Regions from separate parts of the Bifidobacterium aquikefiricola genome, predicted to be linked through region 2. Evidence: riboswitches for the same ligand, from Rfam matches in the RefSeq annotation. Region 2 holds a riboswitch; the other holds the start of a gene.
What was found. Region 2 has a riboswitch for fluoride ahead of QN215_RS02515 (universal stress protein). Riboswitches for the same ligand answer to the same signal wherever they lie in the genome.
Positions count from the first base shown of each region.

Region 1: linked by a shared signal. The riboswitch ahead of QN215_RS00560 (inorganic diphosphatase) and the one ahead of QN215_RS02515 (universal stress protein) in region 2 are both predicted to bind fluoride.

Region 1 covers NZ_CP129674.1:129,993-140,549, reverse strand. The annotation lists gene QN215_RS00615 (hypothetical protein) at 1-258, opposite strand, end outside; gene QN215_RS00610 (Fic/DOC family protein) at 400-1,044, shown strand; gene QN215_RS00605 (hypothetical protein) at 1,163-1,648, opposite strand; gene QN215_RS00600 (class I SAM-dependent methyltransferase) at 2,051-2,890, shown strand; gene QN215_RS00595 (cupin domain-containing protein) at 2,943-3,308, shown strand; gene QN215_RS00590 (DUF488 domain-containing protein) at 3,403-3,795, shown strand; gene QN215_RS00585 (hypothetical protein) at 4,784-5,422, opposite strand; gene QN215_RS00580 (hypothetical protein) at 5,537-6,082, shown strand; gene QN215_RS00575 (transcriptional regulator) at 6,079-6,381, shown strand; gene QN215_RS00570 (IS30 family transposase) at 6,602-7,711, opposite strand; gene QN215_RS00565 (universal stress protein) at 7,800-8,276, shown strand; fluoride riboswitch at 8,293-8,383, shown strand; gene QN215_RS00560 (inorganic diphosphatase) at 8,437-8,931, shown strand; gene eno (phosphopyruvate hydratase) at 9,017-10,312, shown strand.
Region 2 covers NZ_CP129674.1:580,041-590,597, reverse strand. The annotation lists gene QN215_RS02540 (mannose-1-phosphate guanylyltransferase) at 1-26, opposite strand, end outside; tRNA gene QN215_RS02535 (tRNA-Thr) at 264-339, shown strand; tRNA gene QN215_RS02530 (tRNA-Leu) at 455-535, shown strand; gene eno (phosphopyruvate hydratase) at 719-2,014, opposite strand; gene QN215_RS02520 (inorganic diphosphatase) at 2,101-2,607, opposite strand; fluoride riboswitch at 2,685-2,776, opposite strand; gene QN215_RS02515 (universal stress protein) at 2,793-3,269, opposite strand; fluoride riboswitch at 3,291-3,364, opposite strand; fluoride riboswitch at 3,415-3,505, shown strand; gene QN215_RS02510 (CrcB family protein) at 3,571-4,038, shown strand; gene QN215_RS02505 (CrcB family protein) at 4,035-4,424, shown strand; gene QN215_RS02500 (TetR/AcrR family transcriptional regulator) at 4,449-5,135, opposite strand; gene nhaA (Na+/H+ antiporter NhaA) at 5,294-6,562, opposite strand; gene QN215_RS02490 (pyrimidine dimer DNA glycosylase/endonuclease V) at 6,801-7,277, opposite strand; gene QN215_RS02485 (TM2 domain-containing protein) at 7,420-8,010, shown strand; gene QN215_RS02480 (pyridoxamine 5'-phosphate oxidase family protein) at 8,217-8,615, shown strand; gene QN215_RS02475 (AEC family transporter) at 8,865-9,866, shown strand; gene rdgB (RdgB/HAM1 family non-canonical purine NTP pyrophosphatase) at 10,038-10,557, opposite strand, start outside.

The DNA of each region.
Region 1 (10,557 bases), 450 kb from region 2:
CAATGTCATGAAGCATGCCCCGAGGCATATCAATGCCGAGACGGTCATGACTGCGGTGAATCCTTGGGCGAACGCGGGGTATGACAGTGTGGTGCTGAAATGGTAGAACATCATGACGGATATTGCTGTGCCTACAGCGCCTCCCAGCTGTCTTGATACGTTGAATACGCCTGAGGCGTTAGTAATGTATTCCCTTGCAACGGAACCGAGCATGGCTTTCTGCAGCGCAGGTCCGTCATCGATATGTCTGCGCTGCACACTGACAGCGCTAACGCTAATGTTGCGTATGGCGTGCCTGGGGGTGAAGCGAAGACAATCCACCCGTACCCTGCTGTCTGAAGTATGAACCCCGCCACCGCAACTGTTCTCTCGCCATAGGTGTCGGCCATCTTCCCCAGGATGCCTCTCAGGGCCGAGGGTACGGTTAGCCAGTTGCAGTGGATCCACCATTATCTCTTCCAGGATGTGTATGAGTGGACGGGACGGATCCGCACCATCGACATGAGCAAGGGCGGAGGCAGCGTCTTCCAACCCTTGCAACTCTTCGACACGGGCGTGCAGTACGCCGAGACGACGCTGCGCAACGATCATATGCTGCAAGGCTTGGATCGCGGCCGGTTCATCGAGCGTCTGGCCGTCAACTTCGACAACTTCAACACCCTGCACCCGTTCCGCGAGGGCAATGGTCGCACGCAGCGCGTCTTCTGGACGCTGATAGCCCGTGACGCCGGTTGGGGCCTGGACTGGTCGCAGGTATCCAAGCGAGAGAACGACATTGCCTCGTTCATCGCCCACGAGAACGTGGACCATAGCAAGCTGGAAGCCATGTTCGACAAGATCGTGCAACCGCTCCCACCCGAGCAGGATCGCCGGCTCCTACCCTCCATCGGCTTCAAGCCCGGTGGTCATGATGATTCCACAACACCGAACGTATACCAGGCATTGAGCGACAGCGAATACGAGCGGCAGCGCCAACGCTACGGCTACCAGACCAAAGGCAGTGACAAGTCCAAATTAAAGAAGACCGCCAGTTACCTACGTTAGGAACTCAAGGCGGAGGCCAAGCGGCTCACGACAGATCAATCTCCGCCTGAGATCTCGAAGTACCGGCACGGGCGGGGGAGATGAATCGTGGGCTGCCGCCCACGCCCGCCGATCTGGATCAGTTCGACCATTCTCCTAGAGCATGGATCAACAACCACGGTTGATTCGATTGCCTATGGTGATAGCTGTGTAGGTTAACTCTTGGTGCGTAAAACGAACAATTATTGAGGGCATCCCCATGTTCACTCTGATACGTAGTGCCGCTTACCCAAAGATTGCGTCCAGAGGGAGTGGCCCCCAAGCCGTAGATGAGGGAAAAGAGGCGCATTGCCTCCTCCTGCAGACTTGCTATGAGTGCGATATCTTCAGAGCTTCTGTTCTTCTTGCCACGTAACGCACGCAGGCGAGGGTCAAGGTTGATATTGCCTTCGACGACTCTCTTGACTGTCTCATCCCAATTCTCGGTACGCTGCTGGGAATCGACGTAACGCGCATATGTGCGCTTGTAGGTCACCCAGCCGAGCGGCCCCCAGTGAGGTTGCACATCCTTGACGACTTTTGCTATGGCGTCATCTGCAAGTTCTACCACAAACCTATCATTCACCGTTTCACGCTTTCGTCTTTATCGTTGTATCGAAACCACTATATATAGTGATGGTATTTTTTTCGACACAAGATATAGTGTTTGTAAAGTAAGCGTGGCTCGTGGATCCGCCATCGCACTGGAACGAGGGATCTTGCCATGACGCCGTGTCGTGCGGTTGCGGGTTGTCGGCTCATGCAGGGAAAAGGCATGGCACCGAGTAGATTCGCATCTTTGGATCGCCCATGTTTTCTTGAATCAATCGCTTCGCGCGCACGTGGCTGGTATCAGATTTCGAAGTGATCTCCAGTCCAGTCCATAATTATTCGGTTACTCAGCGGTCAGTCAGTGGATGGTTCCGCCCTGCCTTTATCCGCATCAGGTATCTGGAGTGTCTTGTCAGGGCTCATTATAGTGTGACGCATGGGAACCAATTCTTTACCTACATCAGAACGTCATGCTGAAGACTTTAGCGGTGATGAGCTGCCTTTTTCGGAGCGCGACTCCGCACACCTTCCCGGGCACTGGCTGCTCGCTCGCCTCGGCAAGCGCGTGCTCAGGCCGGGTGGACTGGAATTGACACAGCATATGCTTGACCATGCCAAGGCGGAAGGTGGTGATGTGGTCGAATTTGCTCCGGGTCTTGGTCGCACCGCGACGGAGATCCTGGGGCACTCGCCGGCCAGTTATATTGGCGTCGATGAGGATCCCAAGGCGGCTGCAATCGTCGGCCAGATCGTCGCTGGTAGAGGGCATTGCATCACGGCGAATGCCAGCGATACCGGTCTGCCCGAGGCAAGCGCCGACGTGGTCGTGGGCGAGGCAATGCTGACAATGCAGTCCGACCGTGGCAGGCAGAAGATCATTGCCGAGGCCGCCCGCCTGCTGCGTCCAGGTGGGCGCTATGCCATTCATGAGCTCGGGCTGCAGCCCGACACCTTGGACACGAAGGTGAAGAATGCCATCCGCAAGGAACTGGCTCAGTCCATCAAGGTGAGTGCGAGGCCGTTGACCGCAGCCGAGTGGACGGCATTACTGAAGGATGCCGGTTTCGAGGTTGACTGGGTTGATGCGGCACCGATGGCCTTGCTGAACATGAAACGCAATATCGCGGATGAAGGAATCATTGGGGTGTTGCGCATTGTGAAGAACCTCCTCAAGGACAGTCAGGCGAGAAGTCGGGTTCTCACTATGAAGCGTACTTTCACCAAATACAAGAAGCATATCAATGGCATAGCCATCGTCGCCCATAAGCTGGGGTGAAGGATTATCCGTCACGAGAATAAGAGCACGCTAATACCGAAAGGGAAATATAATGTCTGATGAGCACGGTGAGACGGGGGGGCTTGGATTCATTGGCGATGTCTCGTCATTGGTCAAGGTTCAGGACGAGGCCACGGTGTCTCGCACGATCATGGAGCATGCTGGCGGCAATGTCGTGCTGTTCTCCTTCGATGCGGGGCAGGTTCTGAGTGAGCATACCGCAGCGATGCCGGTGTTCGTACAGGCCGGGTCCGGCCATCTGAAGGTTACCGCGTCGGGCAAAACGGTCGATCTGGTACCTGGTGGCTTGGCGTATTTCCCGACGCGTCTGCCGCATGCGGTGGAGGCTGTCGAGGCCTCCGTCATGATGCTGACGATGATCACTCCGGCGCGAGACGCCAAGGAAACGAGCGACTAGGCACGCGTCCTCTCATGGTTGCTGACAAGCGTTGGGGGCGTAAGCGATTTGTCAGTGCGTGATGGTTATAACGGTCATCAGGGGAGTGTGAAACATGAAGCATTCGATGATTATGATGCGAGTCTATTCCTTGGATCCGGATACACAGGGGTATCGCATACTTGTCGATCGTCTATGGCCGCGTGGCATGAAGAAAGATAGGCTTCGCTTGGATTTGTGGGCGAAGGAGGTTACTCCTTCAACACCGCTGCGTACATGGTTTGGGCATAAGGCCGAGAGGTTCGAAGAGTTCCGTAACCGCTATATGAGTGAATTGGATGCGAGCGACGAGGCGGCTGAATTTGCTCGTAATTGTTCGCACATCATTCGCGATCAGGACATATTGCTGTTGTACGCGGCAAAGGATACCGAGCACAACCATGTGATGGTTCTCAAGGAGTGGCTGTTGCAGCAGCCATCCTTTGAGAGCATCGAACAGGCTGCATAATTCATATGTGAAGCAAATCGCATCCGGAAATCCAGTGTAGTCAGTTCTTTCTGGCCAGACCGCGTGTATACACCGGTAATCATGGGCTTGTAAGGGGGGTGGCGGAGACTGGAGAATCAGTCCAAGAACAAACTCGATTAGTGCTGTGGGAGGCGACAGGGAATGTTGTCCACACAGTGGTTGGGATTCCTATAAACGACTTCCAGAGAATCTGAGCCTTGATAAATCCCGGTCAACTGGTCGTCACATATGATTTATTTGTTGTTATACAGAATCTCACAGTCTCATGGCGACGTATACAGGCCGGCAGTCCAAGCCATTATTGTTTACCTTGAGGGTTACGATTTTCTTTCTGATAGCAGGCATATCAAGTGCATCATCGTCGATCTGAGCATGAGATACTGTCACCTCCTCTAAGTCATTGCTCATCTCCCAACGCTGAAATGGTCATCAATCGGTTTCGTATCGTCTAGCTGTTAGAGCGGAATTTGGATACACGACAACTTCGTGCTCCATGTGCCATTGAGGACAATAAATCATTCCTCAATAAGGTATTTAGATTCCAGTAGGAGCCGACTCATAAAGACAGAATGAACTTAACGCCAGCAAACTCAAACTCTTATATGGCATCAATGAATAAATTACCAAACAGAACACAGTAGACTTAGCGCTTTCCGCCGATCATCGTCACGTCCGTCGCCTGCTGGATGCATCAAGATCGATCTGAAGATATTAGGAATCGCAGCGTTTAAAAGCTTGCAACGCTCATCAGAAGTCATCGGTCAACTGCATCCATCTATGGATGCAGTCATGATCGTATTTAAGAAGAACCGTTAGACCAGTATCAACATTTGTCGCTTCTCCTATTCAGACGGTCACGCCGAGACGTTAATTGTGAGACCAGAAATTCAAAACGATTTGAATCTAACTTAGAGAATCTGTCTAATCTCCTCAGTCGGAGTGCCTCGATCATAGAGCAAACGAAGGTTTATGATTGCAGTTCACCACTTGCCTCTGCAGTCCCACACTCCTGTAACGATTCCGCCAACCGCACCGAACAGACCGCTCGGGGGCTACGCCTTCGATGCAGCCAATTTCTGCTGACGCGCCACATCCGGCCACAGCACCGGCCAATGCCCCCGTCGATACCGTGATTGGCCATGCAGTTGTACCATGCCTTACTTGGGGCGCTGATTTTTTCCTCACCATATAACCCAGTCGCCGTCGGTTTTTGAGAAATAGTAATCGTGGCCTCATGGTCTGTTGCCAGAATCCACGCACCAACCGCGACCTCGGGGTAACGTTGTTCGAGCTGTTGCTTGTACGATGCAAGGCTTTCGATGGTCTTGTCTTGGCCGTCTTTGATGACGAGGACGTCCGGAGATCTCAATGCCAAGGTGTACTTGGTTCCGATCTTCAAAGTCGCCGTCGCCGAACGGGTCGCCTCATTGTCCGAATACGAGAGCACATAGCCTCCAGCGGTGGGTTCGGTGGATGTCGATACTTGTTTAACCTGCGTTGCAGGCTCTGCCGCTTGGGCATGCAGTTCTGATCCTGCCATGACGAAAACTAAGGCCAGGGCGAAGGAGAACAACACTGTTCCCACACGATAAATTGAACGCAACATATGCATGAACCTCTTTCTTCCAACAACGGTTGACGAGAAACCCCCTCATCAAGTTCTCGATTAAGAACCGTACCTTACTTTGCACCAATAACAGAATCGTGTATACTTGCCAACATGGATACTATTAACGATATTACAACCGATGACGACACCCACGACATCAGCACAGCGACACCGGCAGAGGCGAGGGAACTCCTCAAGCACAGCGGTGATGCCAGTGGCTTCATGCCGTACCGGGAGATCCGGTCGTACGGATGGACGGTCGCCTGGGTCTCGAGCGTCCAAGTCCTATTGTTCCTGACGCTCGGTGCGTGGTGGTCTGTCTCATGGTCCTGGAACGGCATCATTTTCCTCGGCATATGTGCGGTGCTGCTGTCGTTTTTCGCGGTACGCAGCGAACGCAATCACCGTCACATTCTGCCCCGTGGCAGCAAGCATCTCGAGCGTATCGTGTTGGGTTGGAGAAACGTACTCCTAGCGATAGGCTGCGTGCTGCTGGGCGCGGCGGCGTCGAGTGCCGGTCTACCCGCGTCGTTCAGCTCGACAGGGAGCAGGGGTCTAGGTTGGATGGCGTTGGTGGCAGGGATCATCTGCGCCGTCGGCTGTGCCTGCCGTCTAATCTTCGCGGTTCGACTCCTAGCAAGTAAGCGAACCGCATGAATCTCTCAGACGATCTGCAAGATTGGGACAGAATCATTCTCTCACCACTGAGATTCACGATTATGTCGCTGATCAACCAAGCTGACGCGGTCGGCTTCGCGGACATTCGCAGAGCCGCGCAGACCACTCCACAAACACTGAGTAAACAGGTCACCATCCTCGAAAACGCTGGATATATCAACGTCAGCAAGATTGCCCGCGGCAGACGCATACTCACCGAAATCAGCGCTACCGACGAGGGGCGGCGGGCATTCAAACGACAGATCGACATCCTCAAGCACATCGCCGACGCCCGCTAATCGTATGCATGCTACATCCTGCCCCTTGCATCAAACTCATGAACATCTCCGAGCAGAGCCATCATCAGAATGACCAGCCTGAGCGCCGATGCCCTATCGTATCGGCGCGGATAACGGGGTTTACTCATCGGCCTGCCGTTTTTGCGCCCAGGAGGCCAGTTCGGCGCGTCACAATTCAGACTCTATCATCACCACTGACTGCAAGCTTCAACGCTGGATTCTATTTGCAAGTGCAATGTTTGGCTTGTTGGCTGGTCTGGTTTGATGATAGGCCGAGTTTGGATATTTCCTCTTGCCATGCTTCGTTGGGCGTGTGGTAGTCCAGGAGTTTCATGGGGGTGTCGTTGATCTCGGTGACGATGTCGTCGAGTTCGGTTTGGGTCAGGTTCTTCAGGCTGGTGTGTTTGGGCAGGTAGCGGCGGATCATGCCGTTGCGGTTCTCGCTGCTGGCGCGCTGCCAGGGCGAGTATGGGTCGGCGTAGTAGGTGAGCATGCCCAGGGCCTCGTCCACGAGCCGGTGCAACGCGGATTCGGACCCGTTGTCCCAGGTCCGGTCGATGCGCGCCGCTGCGGGGATGTGGCTGTAGATCGCGTATTCGGCCCTGGCGGTCGCCGGTGCGCTTTTGGATTCGATGAGGCGGGCGAACAGCTTTCTGGTTTTGCGTTCGACCTGCGTGTCGACGCACCGCTTCGAGGGAGCCGAACCGATGACCGTGTCGGATTCGTAGTGGCCGAACGAACCTCGGTGGTCCACGACCTTGGGACGCAGGGCGAGTGGCACGCGCATCGGGATCGTCACACGCCCGGCCCTGCGGCCCGCCCGTCTGGTGCGGTGGCGTTTGGCCCGGGGCAGGTAGCGCCGCCAATCCTCGCCGTCCGCATGCCCCTGGTAGATCCACTGGTAGAGGCACTCGTGGCTGATCCGCATCGACGGGTCAGCCGGATACTCCAGTTTCAACCGGCCCTCGATCAGCTCGGGCGTCCAGCTACGCGTCAACGCGTCCGCCACCCACGCGTGCAGGCGCGCGTCCATCATGCGCCTGGGCTTCCTCGGCCTGCGCGAACGTGCCTCGGCCTTGCGCTGCGCGGTCAACGCCGAATAGAACGGGCCAGCCGTCCACGCCCCCGTCTTCAACCGCCCGGGATGGTAGGGCCGGTACGACTCGTTCTCGTTGGACGCGAACCACAGGCCACGCCTGAGCTCCCGGCTGATCGTGGAGGCGGAACGATGCAGCTGGCGGGCCACCTGCCGGATCGTCTCATGATCCCCGAAACGCAGCATCTCAATCCTGATCCGCTCACCCCCGGTCACATGCGGATAAGCTTTCATAGTGAGTGCAGCACCTCCCAAAGGTCGGAACATCAGCAATCCCAACCATAAGCGGTGTTGCACTTCTAACTAGAACTCAGGGGCTGTTATGCAACATCCAACCGCACATTTATCGTCCATTATCGTCGGAATCATTCCCGGGCAGCCTGATAGGGTGATCGAGAAGGCATGCGAGATGGCCGCATCAATGGCCCCTGTCAAGCTTCATCTTGTCTATGTGGATCCCACCCTTGTCAAGGAAGACGGGCATATCGAGCCCTTAGATCCCGACAGCATGGGCGTAACCGAGCGTGACAACTCGAAGCAACTGTCTGAGCATGCGCTCAAAATTGCCCGGGGTGCAGGCGCTGATGCTGATTACCATCTTCTGGTGGGAGACCCTGTGAAGGAGCTTGCGGAGTTCGCCCGTGAGCACGATGCCGTGATGATTGTGGTGGGCACCCGGGAGCGTGGGGCCTTGGCTGCGTTGCAGGAGTGGGTCAATGGGTCGGTTTCGGTGCGTCTGGCGCACACGCAGCACATTGCCGTTCTCACCGTTCCACTCGCCGACGAATACGATGATTGACCGTGCCTGCTATATTGGTGAGCATGGGTATGAAGTTACCCAAGATAGTTTGTCGCGGTCGTGATGAGCGTCTGAACCGCTGTTAGGCTGATGACTTCTGCAGAGATGCAGGGGTCTGTTTTTTTATCTCCCACATCTCCGCCAGAACGATGGGAGGAATATGAGCGCAACGAAAACCTTGTCCGTCCTTGTAGAGATACCACGGGGAGAGCGCAACAAGTATGAGATGGACCATGAGACAGGCAGGATCAAGTTGGATCGCACCCTGTTCACATCCATGGGCTATCCCGCCGATTACGGCTATGTCGAGGGGACACTGGGGGAAGACGGCGACCCCCTCGATGCCTTGGTTCTCGACGAGGTACCGGTATTCCCGGGATGCCTGATCAATGCTCGGCCAATCGGGCTGTTTGTCATGACCGACGAGCACGGTCCTGATTCGAAGGTTATCTGTGTGCCGGACGACATTCGATATGAGGGCGTGCTGGGTCTGGACGATGTCAGTGATTGGAAGAAGGCCGAAATCAAGCATTTCTTTTCCAACTACAAGTCGATAGAACCAGGCAAGCACGTCGATTCCGATCTGTCGTGGGCTGATCTGCCAGCGGCGCAGCAGGAAATCGCTGAGGCATTCGACAGAGCGAACCGAAAATAGTCTCAATTCATGAATGACTCGGGAAGTCACCGTATAGAGGCGGTGAACTCCTTGAAAAAAATTTCACAAGATAAAGGAACATATGATGAGCAAGATTTCGAATATTCACGCACGCGAGATTCTCGATTCGCGCGGCAATCCAACTCTGGAAGTCGAGATGACACTGGAGGACGGTTCTTACGGTCTTGGATCCGTTCCATCCGGTGCTTCGACCGGTGAGAACGAGGCCAACGAGAAACGTGATGGGGATGCGAAACGATATGACGGCAAAGGCGTGCAAACCGTCGTCGACGGAGTCAACGGTGAGATAGCCAAGGCGGTTGCCGGTCTCGATGCATCCGATCAGCGCCATCTCGATGAGACGCTGATTCGTCTGGACGGAACCGAGAACAAGTCTCGGCTCGGAGCCAACGCCATACTCGGCGTATCGCTGGCTGCCCTGCATGCCTCGGCGGCCTCGGCGCATCTGCCGCTCTATCAGTACATTGGTGGCACCAATGGGCACGTCATCCCGGTGACGGCGATGAATGTGCTCAACGGCGGCGTTCATGCCGTCTCGTCCAACGTGGACATTCAGGAATTCATGTTCACACCCGTTGGGTTTGACTCCTATCACGAGGCGCTGCGAGCCAACGTCGAGTCCTATCATGCTTTGAAGAAAGTCTTGATTGCGAAGGGGTTGGAAACCGGATTGGGTGACGAGGGTGGTTTCGCACCGAACCTCAAGTCCAATAGGGAGGCCTTCGACCTTCTGGTCGAGGCCATCGAAAAGGCGGGCTATGAGCCAGGTCGGCAGATTGCCATCTGCTTCGATTCCGCTGCCTCAGAGTTCTACGACAAAGAGAACGACGTCTACAACTTTGATGGTTCCAAGGCCAGCGCACAGGACATGGCTCAATTCTACGAGAGCCTGATTAACGAGTATCCCATTGCTTCCATCGAGGATCCATTCGATGAGAATGCATGGGACGATTTCAAGGCGCTCACCTCCAAGATTGGCGACAGAGTGCAGGTGATGGGAGACGATATCTTCGTGACCAACCCGAAGTTCCTACGCCGGGCGATCAGTGAGCACACCGCCAACTCCACGCTCATCAAGCTCAATCAGATAGGAACTGTGACCGAGACCCTCGAGGCGATCAAGCTTGCCAATCGCAACGGATTGACCACCATGGTGTCCCATCGTTCCGGCGAAACACCGGATGCGACCATCGCTGACCTTGCAGTCGGCGCCAACGCCATGCAGCTCAAGTCCGGCGCTCCGGCTCGTGGCGAGCGTGTGGCGAAGTACAATCAGCTGCTGCGGATCGAGGAACGGCTCGGCGACTCCGTCGAATATGCGGGACTGCACGCCTTCCCGCAGTTGGCAACACGCATCTGAGCCTCTGATCAGGATGCGCTTGCGTCCATGCCATATGGGTGCAAGCGCATCGCTTTCGCGCTGGCCAGATAGCTATGCACAACAAGGCCGCTCATGTGTATGGCCGCTGGTTGATTCCAGCGGCCATACTGTTACTGGGCTGCAGTTTCGCACGCTTAACAGGCCACATGTTGCATCATCCGAACGGCCCGTGCCACCGCTGCACGGTGAGTTGACAATTTCACATGTGTGACAACCAATTTCAT
Region 2 (10,557 bases):
ATTGCGTGAAAGTCCTCAATTGTCATGTCTTCATTCTCTCGCAGATGTTGTACACGGCTGAAACTCGCGACACCTCAGCCGGCGACTGGACAAATCTCAAGTTTTCAGTACACTGTTGAGATTGTGCCGAAGTTTAAGCCAAGGCTTATGGTTGTCATGATTGATGCCGAGGCAAAGTCCGAGCAATACGAGGTTTTTCAAGAAACCAGCCCCTATAGGTTGGAATCATGAGAATCGCTTATTGCAGAAGATTTCGACAACTTGCCACTTTAGCTCAGTTGGTAGAGCGGCTCACTCGTAATGAGCAGGTCGACAGTTCGATTCTGTCAAGTGGCTCCATGCACACATTGCACCACATCCGAGAGGATGCTGGGCAACGTGCATTCCAGACATGGCGCGATGCGAATGCAGAGTTATAGTCCTGACAATTCCCATCGTGCCGTGTTCAGTTCAAGCGCGAGTGGCGTAATGGTAGCCGCGCAGGATTTAGGTTCCTGTGTCTTCGGACGTGTGGGTTCAAGTCCCATCTCGCGCACACAGCTTAGCCTTGCAATTGCAATGATCCTGCTGTGAGCATTGAAATGGATTGAGGTAGGGGTTGCAGTTGAATTCCTGCAACCCCTACCTTATGTTCTCCCTAACATGCCTCTGCGCATTGCAATTCCGGTTACCTCAGCACGTGCTGGGACAGTGGTGCGATCCCTGCGATTGCTGCGATTCAGATTCGTGCAGCAAGCTGAGGGAATGCGTTCACTCCCGCATATTCGGCAGTGTCCCCTAGCCGCTCCTCAATTCTCAGCAGCTGGTTGTACTTCGCCACGCGTTCGCCACGAGCAGGAGCACCGGACTTGAGCTGCATCGCATTGGTGCCCACGGACAGATCGGCTATCGTCGCATCGGTGGTCTCGCCAGAACGGTGGGACACCATGGTGGTCAATCCATTGCGATTGGCGAGTTTGATCGCCTCTAAGGTCTCGGTCACCGTTCCTATCTGATTGAGCTTGATAAGCGTGGAATTGGCGGTATGCTCGCTGATTGCTCGAGTCAGGAATTTCGGGTTGGTGACGAAAATATCGTCTCCCATCACCTGCACCTTGTCCCCTATCTTGGCTGTGAGAGATGCGAAATCACCCCACGCGTTCTCATCGAATGGATCCTCGATGGATGCAATGGGATATTCGTCAATCAGGCTCTCGTAGAACCGAGCCATATCCTGCGCGCTCGCCTTCGAACCGTCGAAGTCATAGACGTCGTTCTCCTTGTCGTAGAACTCCGATGCAGCCGAGTCGAAGCAGATGGCGATTTGACGTCCAGGTTCGTAACCGGCTCTTTCGATGGCCTCGATCAACAGATCGAAAGCCTCCTTATTGGACTTGAGGTTGGGCGCGAAACCACCCTCGTCTCCCAAACCGGTTTCAAGCCCCTTGTCGATCAGTACCTTCTTCAACGCATGATATGACTCGACATTGGCTCGCAACGCCTCATGGTAGGAATCAAACCCCACGGGCGTAAACATGAATTCCTGAATGTCCACATTGGAAGAGACGGCATGGACTCCTCCGTTGAGCACGTTCATTGCGGTGACGGGGATAATATGTCCGTTGGCTCCACCGATATACCGGTATAGCGGCAGATGCGCCGAGGCTGCCGATGCATGAAGTGCGGCCAGAGAAACACCCAGTATGGCGTTGGCACCAAGCCGAGACTTGTTATCGGTTCCATCCAGATGAATCAGCGTCTCATCCACAAGCCGTTGATCAGACGCGTCAAGCCCGACCACCGCCTTGGCTATCTCACCGTTCACTCCATCGACAACAGTTCGCACACCCTTGCCGTCGTAGCGCTTGGCATCACCATCACGCTTCTCATTGGCCTCGTTCTCCCCGGTCGAAGCGCCGGAAGGAACAGATCCGAGGCCATATGAACCATCCTCCAGAAGCATGTCGACTTCCAGGGTTGGATTGCCACGAGAATCAAGAATCTCGCGTGCGTGAATATTCGAAATCTTACTCATAATAGTCTTCCTTCGTTCTTGTGAAACATGGTCGTTCATAGGATTCGACTGCTTCGAGGCAACAATGTGCCGCGTCGCCGCACCGCTCATGAATTGAAATGGTGCTGACTCGCCCTGTCGAACGCGTCAGCAATTTCATGCTGCGCAGTGGTGAGATTAGACCAGAGCATGTGAGCGTCGACATGCTTGCCTGGCTCTATCGATTTGTAATTCGAAAAGAAATGCTGAATCTCTGCCTTCTTCCACGAACTAATGTCGTTCAGATCCCGCACGCCGTCATATCTGACATCATCCGGCACGCAGATGATCTTCGGATCAGGCCCGTGCTCATCGGTCATGACGAACATCGCGACGGGACGGACATCAATCAGACAGCCAGGGAATACCGGAACCTCGTCGAGCACCAGAGCGTCAAGAGGATCGCCGTCTTCCCCCAAGGTATTCTCGATGTAGCCATAATCTGCGGGATACCCCATGGATGTGAACAACGTTCTATCCAACTTGATTCTGCCTGTTGCATGATCCATCTCATACTTGTTGCGCTGTCCCCGTGGTATTTCCACAAGGACGGACAAGCGTTTCGTATCGCTCATGTTCCTCCTCTCGTTGCGCAAACTCGTTGTGCAAACGTGTTGTGCACAGATGAGGAGGTAAAAAAACAGACTCCTGCATCTCTGCAGAAGTCATCAGCCTTATGGCGGTTCGGACTCTCAACGCCGCTGTGCTGAGAAGTCTCAGGGTAACTTCATACCCACGAGGATCAGTGTAGCAGAGAATGTCAACTCTTATATTGGTCTGCAAGCGGAACGGTAAGAACAGCAATGCTTTGAGTGTGCGACAGGCGCAATGAAACCGAACCGTTGGCCCACTCCTGCAATGCTGCCAAAGCACCCCTCTCCCGAGTGCCAACCACAATCATCGAAGCATTGTGGCTGTGCGCAAACTTAGCAAGCTCCTTCGCCGGATCCCCTGCCAGAAGCTGGTATTGCGCTGTGACGCCAGCATCTTGGGCGATGCCGAGCACATGTTCAGAAAGTCGCGCCGAGTCGTCACGCCATGTCTCGCTCATGCTGTCAGAATCCAAAGGCACCATGTGGCCGTTTTCCTCGGTCAGCGTGGAATTCACGTATACGAGATACAGCATCGAAGCTGACATCGAGCCCGCCATCCGACATGCCTCTTCCACGACCCGATCAGGCTGTCCGGGGATGACTCCAACAACTATCGAAGATGAACCTGCGCTAGCATCATGCATAGTATTTCTCCTTATGCTTGTCTCTTGGCAGGGGCTATCAGCATACAAGCGGTTTGAATCGACGGATTCAGGCGGGCTCCATCGCCTGACAACACGATATCACTCAACTATGTGAATGCTGATGGTATACTCTCACCTTGTCGTATTGTCTTCTGGCGATGGAACCCGCCGAGATGACAGGTCTCCATGAGATTCCCGTCATCTGAACCGCACATGCTGATAGTTCCTACGTTACGGGTAGTGCTCGGTTCGCCGGCCGTCCAAGCTCAGATGCTCTACCCACATGCGAGGGAGAAACAGTTTGCAAGACACACATGATGATCCAGAACACAGCTTCGGCAAGAAGCATCCACGGCTCCATGCCGCTCCGGCAGTATTCGTCGGAGGCGTGATAGGCACTGCGATACGAGCAGCGTTAAGCGAAATGCAGTCTTCGAACTGGACATGGCCATGGGTGACATTCTGCATCAACATGGTTGGTGCAGCGCTGTTGGGATTCCTTCTTGAGTATCTTGCAGGCACCGGCAACGATGTCGGCGCTCGTCAGACATTCCGTCTCTTCGCCGGAACCGGTGTCATCGGCGGTTTTACCACCTATGGGACCTTCATTCTCGAGACAGACACGAGGCTTCTGGGGGCACATCTGCTCGTTGGACTGTCATATGCGGCAGTAAGCATCATCCTTGGCTTGGTCTTCGCTGGATGCGGGGTCAAACTTGCGTCGCTTTGCGTCCGCCAATTCAGTCGAAAGGTTGGCGATAACCGATGAACACACAATCCGTGCTGACATTCACCTTCATGGCACTGTGTGGAGGCGTGGGAGCCGTCTGCAGATTTCTTGTGGACTCCACGGTGAACAAGCGCAACCGGCTGAACTTTCCACTGGGAACCATCGCGGTGAACATATCAGCATGTCTGCTCCTTGGGCTGCTCACGGGATGGGTGTCATCGTGGAATGCAGCGGATGCACAGACCATCAGATTCATACTGGGCACCGGTTTGCTTGGTGGATACTCCACCTTCTCCACGGCCAGCGTCGAAGGATACCGTCTCATTCAGCACCAGCATCCTCTGCGCGTGCTCGTCCATACTGGGGGGATGCTCATGATCTGCCTTGGTGCAGGAATCCTTGGCATATGGTGCGGCTCCCTGTAATACCTGCATAATATCTGCATTCCCTCAGCCACTGCTTGGAGTCTGCTCCGGAGCCTGCTCCGTTGAGGCATCTGTCGATGACGGGATAGGCAGATCGAGCATGGCGAAGATAGCTTTTTGAGCCAAACATTCCATATCAAGATCGTTTTCCAGAAGCCATTGGATCTGCAACCCATCCAGCAGGGCTTGCAGCAAGCGTGCAACATCCTCTGGAGGAACCAGTGGCGCAACACGATGGGAAGCATAGAGCGTGGCAACGGTCTGACCGACCAGAGCACGTTCGATTGTTCCCCGCTCCTTGAAATACTTATAGGCACAGCTCTCAGGGTCTGCGGCCTTGACTGACATGTGTGCATACAACTCGACAAGCCCTGGTGTCTTCTGATTGTGCGCTATGATGGCGAGCGCATGACTCACCGGGTTATCGTCACTCTCCGGCTGAACAGTCACAGGATCCTTCAGATTCTCTGGAATAAGCCTGCTCGCAGCCAAATCCGTCGCATCTCGTTCACGCAGCACCTGGACGAGCAGATCATCAATCGAATCGAAGTAATGAAGCACACCGGCCTCAGTGATCCCCACAGCCTTCGAAATCTTCGATAACGTTGTCTGATCGAACCCTTCGACGGCAACAATGTTCAGGGCCTCGTCAAGAATCTGCTTTCTTCTGGCCTCACCCTTGTGATATGTCCCGCGCGTGCTGCTCGCCATAAAACGATCATTCCTCACTATTGCTAGTCGAATTCCACAAATCATAGATTACGCCATGCTTCATCACAATCAGGCTTTGTGGCTGAGAGAACAAATTGTGTCGGCCGGCACCTGTGTTGCCGAAAAGCAATCATGCATCATGCGTCATGCATCATGCGTCATGCATCATGCATGCGCTGAGCATCTCTCGTGCCCCGCCCTGACTGAAGAAGCGTTGCCTCGTATGCCTTCCTTCGCCTGTGCTGTGCGCATGCGTGCAGGATCAGAGCACCAATTGAAGCCGACAGCAGCGATCCAACAAGTATCCCGATCTTGGAATCATCATCTATGCTGCTGTGCGCGCCAAAGGCAAGCTCGCCAATCAGCATGGAAACCGTGAAACCAATCCCTGCAACGAATCCCATGCCTATCATCTCCGACCAGCGCAAACCTTTCGGCAACGAGAGCACCGGCAGCCGGGTGAGCAGAAATGTGGTCCCCGTTATGCCAAGCATCTTGCCCAAAGTCAAGGCAACCACGATTGCAAGCGTCACAGGTTCTTGAAGCCGCAATGCCAGTCCAGCCCAACCGTCTACATTGACACCCGTCGAGAAGAAAGCGAAGATCGGGACAATCAGCAGCTTCGAATAGGGTGCAAGCTTTCTCGCCAGCATTCCAGCCATCGAATCATGACCCTTCCACGGTGCACTTGCAGGAACGCATAGTCCCAGTGCCACGCCGCAAATAGTTGGATGAATCCCTGAAGCATGCACGAGCATCCAAGCGATCACTGCCAGTGGAAAAGCAATGAACGGCGACGAGATGCCCTTCCTGAGCAGGAACGCGAATAGCGCGAGCGCACCCAATGCCAGCAGCAAGGGCAATACATGAATGCCCGCCGTGTAGTAGACAGCAATGATGGTGATGCCAATCAAATCGTCAACAACGGCCAAGGTCAGTAAGAATGTGCGCAACTGATGTGGCAGACCCCTGCCGACCATGGCAAGAATCGAAACGGCAAAGGCAATATCCGTAGCCGTAGGTATGGCCCATCCCTGCATTGCCTCTCCACCGATTGGCATGATCGCAAGCACATATATAACCGCCGGACAGACCACTCCGCCACATGCGGCAGCAACTGGCAGAATCGCAACCTTAGGATCACACAAGATTCCTGAAGTACATTCTTCCTTCAGATCAAGGCCGACAGTGAAGAAAAACACTGCAAGCAGCCCATCGGTAACCCATTCCCTGAGCTGCAACTGCACACCCAAGGCACTGAATCCGAATGTGAAGGAGCCAAGATTGTCGTAGAAATTGCGCAGAGGAGAGTTCGCAACCACAAGCGCAGCCACTGCAGCAACGAGCAATACGATGCCCGCACCGACATCACTCGCATCCAGGCGCTTCACACTTCTGGCGATTACTCGCAGTGCCCTTGAAATCATTGAAATTCCTTCAACTGTGGTGAATGTGGGCAAAGAATCCGGCCCTTTGGTGGCAATGAATGCAATGCAGCACTCACAGAAGTCCGATTGTGCTCACCTTGCAATCGTATCTGATTGCCGCTTCACCGGTGTCGCCGTTGTCTGTCTCAGCATTGTCTGTCTCAGCATTGTCTGCGAAGCTTGGCGCGGCCGCTCCACTCAGTGCTGCTCAGTGCCACTCGGTGCTGCTCAGAGCTGCTCAGTGCTGCTCAGAGCTGGCGAGAACGCCAAGCCCATCCAGAGCGTTCAGATCCAAGACATGCTCCCATGGGGCAATCGCCCCCTGAACCACATGGAACAGCGGGTTGCTGCCGACTGGCATGGCGACCATGTTGCGATACGCCTTTGCATCTCGCTGCGATTCCTTGACCATGAGCAATCGCCATTCATAGGCCAGCTGTTCATCGGAAACATCAATCGACATCTGTGGATTCGGTGTCTCAACAATGCGTTCCCGGTTGAAATGGTAGCCACGCCTATCTGCCTCATCGGCAATGTAAGCAAGGAACGTCGCAATGGCTACCGTGGAGTCCGCCGTCTCTCGAAAGCGGGTGAGCTGCGGATGATGCACATATCCCTTGGTTTTCCCCAGCAATACAGCCTGAGCCAGCAGGGATTCTCTCCAGCACGCCACCAATGCCTTGACATCGAGGGCAGCGGGGGTTACGCTCCACATTCTCATATCTCCTCCAGACGCAACCATGATACGCATGTGGTCGCTTCTTGCAAGAACGTAGCGTGCGACAGATCGTCGATGTTGATATCGTAGAGTCAGATATTCACAACAGTTAGATCACCACGATTTCAGCGACAGGAGCATGATGACCAATCAATCCGCACCACATGATGAAGATGACATCAATCAGTCAAGCAATAACACACAACCGCAGGGACAGAACGGATATGGCGGGCAAGGCAGCTACTCAAACCCGAATGCCTATGCTGGGCAGCAGGGTCCCTATGCGCCCGGGAGCCCGAATTCCCAGTATCAGGCATCCAATCCAGCAGGAGCCGGGCCATACTATGGTCAGAACAACCAGCATGCGCCATATGCCCAGAACGCCCAGTATGCCCAGCAGAATCCATACGTGCAGGCCGGACAGAACCCCGGATACAACGCATACGGACAACCGAACTGGCAGGCCAACCCATACGGTGCACGAATCTCAACAAAGTCGAAGATCGTTGCCGGGCTTCTCGCTATCTTCTTTGGAGTATTTGGCGTCCATAACTTCTATCTGGGAAGAACCGGACGTGCAGTCGCACAGCTGCTCATCAGCGTTCTGACCTTCGGCATCGGTGCGGTTGCAGTGGAAATCTGGACGATAGTCGAGGGCATCTTCATTCTGGCCTCTCATCCCGGAAGCCAATGGCATCAGGATGGAGAAGGATACGAGCTGCAGGACTGACCTTCTCTTATAAAGCGCGACTCCGTGGCCAGACTCACGGACTTATGCGACTGCTTCAAGGAGCATCACATAGCCTTGGCGAACACACCCATGCATAGGGAAATGTGACCTATGCCATATTGTTCTCAGGGTGAATGAGTGGTCAGTAGGCATATCGGAGCTTAGAATCTTCTTTTGAAAACTGACACGCTAGTTGAGGAGTATTCATGGCCAAACTTACCGATGAAATGAAGCATATGATCGATGATGGCGTTGCCTTCATCGCAACCGTTGATCACGATGGCAATCCAGATATTGGACCAAAGATGTCCATTCACGTCGTTGACGACAATCACATTGGATATTATGAGCGCACTGCAGGTCAGCATTACCGCAACATCACAGACAATGGCCGCCTGATCGTCATGGTCGTCGATACCGCCAAGAAGGTCGGTTTCCGCTTCCACGGTCCTGTGACCTTGCATAGCGATGATGATGTGTTCAACAAGGCGGTCGCCTTCGCTGACGAACATGGAACCAAGCACCCCGTTACCGTTCCCATCATGGAAATCACCCGCATCGATAGCCTTGCACCTGGCGCAAACGCCGGCAAGCCCATCGAGTAGTCCTTCCATAGCCGTGCCTCTTCTTACAAACTTTGCGTGGGCTCGGCTACTGTTCGAATTCACGTATGAGATGTTATGAAGTCATGGCTCATCACCTGGCTGGTGATGGATGCAAACCGCTCTCGACCAGTTATTGCGGATTCACGCAACTGGTTCGGAGCGGTTTGTTGTATTGCGGGATGGACGAAACTTAAGAAAGTCTCTCAATAGTTGAAGAATGGTCCTCAGACCAAGCAATGAGGAGAGATTGTGTCGGGAGTCATACAGGCGCTTGCATTGTTAGCTGTGCTGCTCGGCGGCTATGGGCTCAAGCGTGCGCGCATATTTGGTCCCAACGATTACAAGGTCATGGAAGGCGTCGTTTTTGACTTCACGCTTCCCTGTGCAATCATCTATTCATTCGCGACCAGCGACCATCATCTCAACATGCTCTGGATCTCGCTGTTTGGCGTCATGTCAAGCTTGATCCCGCTACTGACGATCTTTGCGACTTCTCGTCACATGCAGATTCGCAACCGCGTCTTCATGATGCTCAACGGCTGCGGCATGAATGTCGGCAATTTCTGCCTTCCAGTCATCACCGCGTTGTTGGGGCAGGGAGCGAGCATGTCGGTTATCATGTTTGATATCGGCAACTCTCTGATGATGTGTGCGGGCATGTACGTGATGACCACGGCGCTTCTGCATATTCCTCAACAGGGTCATGTGAATTTGAATAATGTTGGCAACGTTGCCAAGCTCCCCTATCACCGGCTCACTGACCGCCATGCCCGAGGTCTGCGCCGGAGGGCTACGGTTCGCAATGTGCTGCGCAGCTTCTATACTTCAGTCCCCTTCGACACCTATGTCGTGATGGTGTTACTTATGGTCATTGGGGTGCATTTGCCTGGGTGGTTTGCGAATTTTTTCGGACCTGTCGCCAATGCCAATGGTTTCTGCTCGATGCTGATGGTTGGCATGCTGATGGATCTTCCGGCATCCGTCGAAGATTTGAAATCCGTGTGCTCGGTTATTGGATGGAAACTGCTGTTTGGCATAGTGCTCGGTTTCGCGGCTTGGTATCTTCTGCCGTTCGAGCCACTGGTCAGAAAGGCGGTGGTACTGGTATGCCTCGCTCCAACCGCAGTGTTCAGCACGCTTTTTACGGATCGAGTTCTTGGCAACGCGAAGCTCGCTGGCTTCACCCTCGCCAGCACCGGAATCCTCTCACTGATGCTGATAACGATACTGAACGAGTTCATTTCAGTCTGATTGACCGCATTTTTCACCAAGACTACGAGTTTTGCGGCAATTTCAAAGTATCAATGACGGTTTTTGGCTTTTTAGGGTCCTTATTTTGCCCCGAATCGACTTTTATACTTGGAAATTGCCGCAAAACTCGCAATCACAATAACAACTACGGCAGCTTTTGGGCTTATGACCTTATTTCAGCAGCTTGTCATCGATGAACGGGACGATATTTCGTATGGCCTGCCCGCGATGGGATATCGCGTTCTTCTGCTGAGCCGACATTTGCGCCGATGTGAGCTTTTCGTCTTTTTCGCCCGCACGCGCCTGCCCCGGCTGATCATCGGGGACGAAAATAGGATCATACCCAAAACCATGCTCCCCCACCGGAGTGTGATTGATGCGTCCCTTCATGATTCCATATTCAACATGCTCATATGTTTCGCTGCTGGCTCCCGACGCAGGAATCACCAAGGCCATGGCACACACGAAACGGGCTGCACGCTTGGAATCGGGAATATCCTTCAGTTGCGCAAGAAGCAGTTGCAGATTCGCCTCATCATTGCCATGCACGCCGGACCATCGTGCAGAAAGAATTCCCGGTGCCGCACCCAGAAAGTCAACTATCAAACCAGAGTCATCAGCCAACGCAGGGCAGCCAGTTCGAGACGCCACATCGCGCGCCTTGAGCAAAGCATTTTCTTCGAAGCTCGTT